Pelagibaculum spongiae: one gene and its partner. The protein of the gene in region 1 binds, or shares a complex with, the protein of each later gene. Links are inferred from orthologs where the notes say so. Each region holds a gene or a part of one and is shown in the gene's direction. Other genes may lie near its edges.

Region 1 (3,182 bases):
GATAAAATTCCACTAGCATTATTTTAACTGCAATTACTATCTTTCATCCGCTGATTCAGCTGCACTGCTTTTTTGCGCTCACTCGCAGTCAATTCGACCTCATTTCCACTGGCATCAGATCGAGTAATGATTTGGTGATTCAATAAGGCATCTAAGTTGGTTTTGGCAACCTGGCAATTGTGCGCTCGGGCAACTTGGTCTACCGGTTGGTCTGATAGAGCGCTGCTGCTGGTAGCGCAGCTGCTTAATAGCAGTGCTGTGACAGATAGAACTAATATGGACAGAAGTGTTCTTGGCAAAAGGCGGGTTTTCGATGACATGATTTATGCTCCGCAGTATTTAGGCAGTCCTTGGCGTAAAAACATTTATTTTTGAAAATAAAGCTGAAGAGAAATTATAGAGCAATAATATTTAGCTGTTATTTAAAACCTTTCTTCTGACAGCGAGGGCAAAACTCAAAATAATGAATAGTTCAGACTGACCGGTTGCCAGCCTGAACTATGGAACACTCAGCGCAAACTAATAATTGGCCAACCTGCTTGTTTGGCTCGGGCGGTTAACGTTTCATCAGCATCAACCGCAATTGGCCGGGCGACTTGTTCTAGCAATGGCAAGTCATTTCTGGAGTCGCTGTAGAACCAGGCGTCTTGCATGGAATGCTGAGGGTGATCTTCCAACCAGCTTTCAAGTCGAGTGATTTTACCGGCCTGAAAACTGGGAATACCAATGGGCTTGCCGGTATAACGACCATCAATAATTTCTACCTGACAGGCTATGGCATGGTCAACTTTGAAACGCTTTGCAATTGGGCCAACCACAAATTCATTGGTGGCAGAAATAATTAGCAGGTAATCGCCTTGGTCCCGGTGTTTTTGTAACAGTGCTTCGGCGTCGGGCAAAATAATTGGTTCGATTACCTCACGCATAAACTCTTCTTGCAGCTCAGCTAACTGCTGCATTGAAAATTGAGTGAGTGGTTGTAAGGTGAATCTTAAGTACTCATTTATATCGAGTTGACCATCGTTATATTGCTGGTAGAAAAGGTCGTTAGCTTGTTTGAATGCTTGAGTGTCGACGATGCCTTTCTGAACCAAAAACTCGCCCCAGCTGTGATCGCTATCACCTTTTATTAATGTGTTATCCAAATCAAAAATTGCCAAGCTCACTTGCTACTACTCCATACTCGGATGATCGAAAAAGGAACATTGTAGGCGGCGAATCTGCCGCTGCCAATCAAATCAATGCGAACTGAGTACACACGGGCATTGCCAGTAGCCTTTCGCTCTGGAACAATGGTTGAAAAAGCTTATTGGATCATTGAATGATCGACAAAGATGGGTTTCGCCCCAATGTCGGCATTATTCTGTGCGATCAGAGAGGAAGATTGTTCTGGGCCCGCCGAGTAGGACAGCAGGCGTGGCAGTTCCCCCAAGGGGGAATCGACAGGCAGGAAACGCCGATTGAAGCTATGTACAGGGAGCTGTACGAAGAAGTCGGACTGCTTAAAGAGCATGTCCGTATTCTCGGTCAATCTCGGGGCTGGTTACGTTATCGTTTGCCGCGGCATTTGATTCGTGACAACAAGCCACGTTGTATTGGCCAGAAACAGAAGTGGTTTATGCTTCAGTTGGTCGGGTCTGAGGACAATGTTTGTTTCGATAGACACAGCAAGCCGGAATTTGATGAATGGCGCTGGGTGACCTATTGGTATCCGCTGCGCCATGTGGTTTCTTTCAAGCGTGAAGTTTATCGACGCGCTCTGTTGGAGTTGGCACCTAAGGTGTTTGCGAACGTGCGGGCCAATCCAAATCCGCCGCCTCCGACAGCGTCGAGCAACAAGCGCAATAAAAAATGGCCAAAAGATCGGGATGGCAAAGACGAAGGTTAGCCTTGGTTAGCAATTGCTGTCAGCCGGTCAATATTTTTTAATTCTTTCCGGAGGGTCAGTAATAGATGCTGCAGCACATCCGCCAGATTGTTCAGGAAGTGAACCGTCAACGCGACACTACTCAAGTGTTGAATTTGATTGTTGAACGCCTGCAACAAATCATGGAGACAGATGTTTGCTCCATTTATATTACTGATCCGCAATCCGGTCGCCACATTCTTAAAGCCAGCCGCGGTTTGAAACAACAAGCGGTTGGTCGTATCTCTCTTGATTCCTGTGAAGGCTTAGTGGGTTTGGTGGCGCAAAAAGCCGAACCGGTTAACCTTGATGATGCTTCACAGCATGCCTGCTTTCGTTATTTCCCCGAAACCGGTGAAGAAGCCTACAGTGCCTTTCTTGGGGTGCCGATTAGTTTCCAACGCCGTAACTTGGGTGTATTGGTGGTTCAGCAGGGTGAAGAGCGACGTTTCGATGAAGAAGATGAAGCGCTGTTAGTCACAGTGTCGGCGCAGCTTTCTGCGGTGCTCGGTAATGCGGAAGCCAGCGGTTTATTAAGTGGTGGTGCTAAGCAAGGCGCTTTATCGCGCGGCTATAAAGGTCGAGTGGTTTCACCTGGTTTAGCAATTGGCCGCGCACTGGTGGTCTATCCACCGGCAGATTTGGATTCGGTACCAGAAAAAGGCTGTGAAAACCCAGCGGAAGAAATTCTGGCTTTCCGCGATGCAGTGAATGCGGTTCAAGATGATATTCGCCAGATGTCTCGTCAATTGGAAGGTTCGGTTCCTAAAGCCGAGTTAGTTCTATTTGATGCCTATATCACTTTATTAAGTGACCCGGGCTTGAATGGTGAAATTGAACAAACCATTCGCAAGGGAAATTGGGCGCAAGGCGCATTAAAAATTGTGGTGCTGCGCCATGCCTCTGTTTTTGAAACTATGGAAGATGATTATTTACGTGAGCGGGCAGTTGATCTGCTCGATTTAGGTCGTCGCGTGTTATCAAAACTTCAGGTTTCACAGGAAGCAGCCAGTCGCGTTCAGCGAGAATATCCGAAAAACACGATTTTGGTTGGTGACGAAGTCACTGCAGCTATGTTGGCACGAGTGCCCGTAGAAAAACTCTGTGGCGTGGTGTCGGTAAAAGGTTCTTCTAATTCTCATACCGCTATTTTAGCGAGAAGTCTGGGTATTCCAGTTTTGATGGGAATGGAGGAATTACCATTTCATCATCTGGATGGGCAAAAACTGGCATTAGACGCTTATCGCGGAAAAGTGTATCCCAATCCGCCCAGTAG
Region 2 (3,271 bases), on another replicon or contig:
GTTTTCAGGAAGCTTGGAGGCTATTCATTCCTCCCCAGAATTAGTGCGTAGTTGGTCTGATCGCTATTTTGGTATTGGCTTTGATCAGCTATTGGTGGTTGAAGCACTAAAAAATCCAAATATCGATTTTGCTATCGAATTTTCAATGCCGATGGTTCGGAAGTGAATTAGTGCAGTAATAGAGCCTGTTGTTTTTCTCACTATGTGGTAGAAAAACAGCTCGCGGCCAAGCGCAAAGTTACCGTTGAGATTAATTCTGGTGTGATATATCTGACGATTAAGAAAGACGGTCAAGTCATAGTCAATATAGGTGCTCTAGGGCTTTGGTATGGCAATTATTGAATACTGTTTCTTAATTAGGTCAGTTTGCTTCAAGCAAGAACTATTGTTTCATTATCATCTAAATAACGTGTTGCACGATATACGCCTACCCCGAATAAATTGGTATGTTGACGAACCATTGCGTCGATAATAATCCAAACAGGGCTTAGTTGTTCAAAATAGTAGTTGCATACGTGTAGTAAATCTTTTGGATCCATTTTTTTTAGTACCTTTTCTCCATTAAAAACTTCAGTCGATAAGTTGGATAAGCTTTTTTGAGAAAGATTATATTTTCGTTCAAATGCATGAATTGCTAAAGACCAAGGATTTGATCGTGAATCCTGCTCTTTTCCGAAGATAAGATCATGAGGAGGTTCTTTAAAAGTCGCAAAATTGTATTTTGAGAAGCTGTAGCCATATTGAGCATAGAACGGCGAAAATTTTGTGTGATTATTTTGGCATAGATCTACCAGATTAAGCGCAAAGGTTGGGTCAGTCAAACAGATGAACCGAATGTCGTCAAATTGTCCTCTTAGTTGATGGTTAATTAAACTTAAAAGTAACCTTTCTGCTGTAATTATTATGCTTTGCAGTGTTTCGGCATCAAACATTTTATATTGGTCGATTGATTGAAATGGATTGCTTACTAACAGAACTGGGTCAGTCCTGCCTATATGGCTTAAATCGGAAAATGCGAGTTGATGGATAATGCTATCAGGCTCCATCGAGACTAGCTTCCCACAGATCGCTAAGCTGGTCAGAGATGGCATCGCCTCGACCAAAATTATATGCTGTGTCACCGATTTCATTTCCGAGATTATTGGCTTTCTCTTAGTCTAGTCATTATCAGTGTTTACCCCAGCCCTCAGCGAGGTTAATCTTGCAACAAGTTGGTGGTTTTCAGGAAGCTTGATGGTTATTCATTTCTCCAAAATGCAGGGGCTGGGCAATGACTTTATGGTGATCGACCAGATCACCCAGTATGTCCGTTTGACGCCAGAATTAGTGCGCAGCTGGTCTGATCGCCATTTTGGTATTGGCTTTGATCAACTGTTAGTTGTTGAAGCACCCAAGAAGCCAGATATAGATTTCTGCTATCGAATTTTCAATGCCGATGGCTCGGAAGTGAATCAGTGTGGCAATGGAGCCCGTTGTTTTGCTCGCTATGTAGTAGAAAAACAGCTCACGGCCAAGCGCAAAATTACCGTTGAGACTAATTCTGGTGTGATGTATCTGACGATTGAGAAAGATGGTCAGGTTACTGTGAATATGGGCACTCCGGGGCTTAATCCCGATCGAATTCCTTTATTGGCCGATGCACAATCGACCCAATACAATATTGCAGTGGCTAACGATGTATTAACAGTTGGCGCAGCATCGATGGGCAATCCACACTGTGTATTACTGGTGGAAGATATTGATAGTGCGCCATTAGAAACACTCGGTCCGATGCTGGAATCTCATGATGCTTTTCCTGAGCGGGTGAATGTCGGCTTTATGCAAGTGATCAGCCGAAGCCATGTCAGGCTAAGAGTTTATGAGCGGGGCGCCGGTGAAACCATGGCTTGTGGTAGCGGTGCTTGTGCAGCAATGGTAATTGGCAAACTATGGAATATGCTGGATTCACAAGTTAGGGTCGAATTACCTGGCGGTGAGTTGGATATCCAATGGAAGGGCGGTGATAACCCCGTTTGGATGACCGGACCGGCAGAAACGGTTTATCAAGGAACCATTCGAATATAGAATAAAATATTGCCGGTTAAAAGCGGCAATATTTTCTGAACTTTAAATAATGTGAGTGCAAAAATATAATGAGTAAACCGACTGCTGAAACACAAAAAGTAATCGACTATCTCAGGAAGCACCCGGATTTTTTTGAGTCGCAACAGGAGCTTTTGTGTAGTTTGCAGCTAGGTCATGATACCGGTGGAAATGCAATTTCGCTGATTGAAAGACAAGTGCAAATTCTGCAAAAAAAACTGGTTGAGCGCGAAAAACAAACCCAGGATCTGATAACAGTTGCCCACGAGAATAACCGCCTCTATGAATCAGCCCAGCAATTTACGCTTAAATTACTGGATGCCCGAACGCTCGACCAAATAGCTGCTCAGCTTGAATGCGCTTTAAAAAATGATTTCAAATGCCAGGTGATTTCTTTGAAATTATTTTCTGACCACGACCAAGCCGGTAGTTATGCTTTTAACCATCCAGAAAAAGCACACCGGGCACTCAATCGTTTATTGGGTCAGCAAAAGCCGCTGTGTGGCCGGTTATCAAAAATTGAAATGACCTCTGTGTTTGATGATCAAGCTGAAGAAGTTCAGTCTGCAGCATTAATTCCACTAGAAGGTGGCTTAGGTGTTTTAGGCATTGGAAGCCACGATCCAGAACATTTCCGTGGTGATTTGGGTACTCTATTTCTGGTGCATATGGGCAAAATACTGACCCGATGTTTGCAGCATCTTGAAGTTAAGCCTTTGGTCATGTCTGCTGCCGATGCCTAATTCCGACTCGCAGTCTGTATTATCAATTAAGAAAGCGATTGAAGGTTTTTTACAACATCTGGCCAGTGAGCGACGTCTCTCTGGCCACACGCTTTCAGCTTATCAGCGACACCTTGAAACCCTTTCGTTATACCTCGATGAAATTAATCTACACCGATTACAAAAAATCGATCAAAAACATTTAAAAGGATTAATTAATCGACAACGCGCCGCGGGGATTTCTGCCAAAAGTATTCGTCAACCAATTTCAGCATGGCGCAGCTTTTTTGCTTGGTTAGTATTAAAAGAACAATTATCTGACAATCCCGCTAATGGATTAAAACCGCCGAAAGCAGAAAAGAAATTACCGGTTACTCTTGATGTTGATTCCACCCAACAGCTGCTTGATCATATTTCAGAAGATGCACTTTCAATTCGTGACTTGGCATTTATGGAATTGTTTTATG

Evidence for each region.
Region 2: the proteins of rppH (region 1) and dapF are in contact, whole or in part, in a solved structure (PDB 5YGU), measured with the Escherichia coli proteins. The link is inferred for Pelagibaculum spongiae from one-to-one orthologs.

What each region holds. Positions count from the first base shown.
Region 1 is NZ_QDDL01000001.1:1,191,515-1,194,696, reverse strand. The notes cover bases 250-3,104. They hold rppH (RNA pyrophosphohydrolase), read left to right. Parts: upstream 250-1,321; coding sequence 1,322-1,888; downstream 1,889-3,104. Other genes in these bases: ptsP (phosphoenolpyruvate--protein phosphotransferase), read left to right, coding at 1,954-3,104; DC094_RS05165 (histidinol-phosphatase), read right to left, coding at 510-1,166; DC094_RS05170 (YajG family lipoprotein), read right to left, coding at 250-320. Also shown: more of DC094_RS05170, read right to left, coding at 24-249; more of ptsP, read left to right, coding at 3,105-3,182. UniProt on the Escherichia coli protein: Master regulator of 5'-end-dependent mRNA decay.
Region 2 is NZ_QDDL01000009.1:18,032-21,302, reverse strand. What follows is about bases 205-3,148. They hold dapF (diaminopimelate epimerase), read left to right. Parts: upstream 205-1,233; coding sequence 1,234-2,064; downstream 2,065-3,148. Other genes in these bases: xerC (tyrosine recombinase XerC), read left to right, coding at 2,818-3,148; DC094_RS17165 (DUF484 family protein), read left to right, coding at 2,133-2,825; DC094_RS17175 (hypothetical protein), read right to left, coding at 372-1,046. Outside these bases: DC094_RS22170 (hypothetical protein), read left to right, coding at 14-166; more of xerC, read left to right, coding at 3,149-3,271. UniProt on the Escherichia coli protein: Involved in the succinylase branch of the L-lysine biosynthesis and in the biosynthesis of the pentapeptide incorporated in the peptidoglycan moiety. Catalyzes the stereoinversion of LL-2,6-diaminopimelate (L,L-DAP) to meso-diaminopimelate (meso-DAP).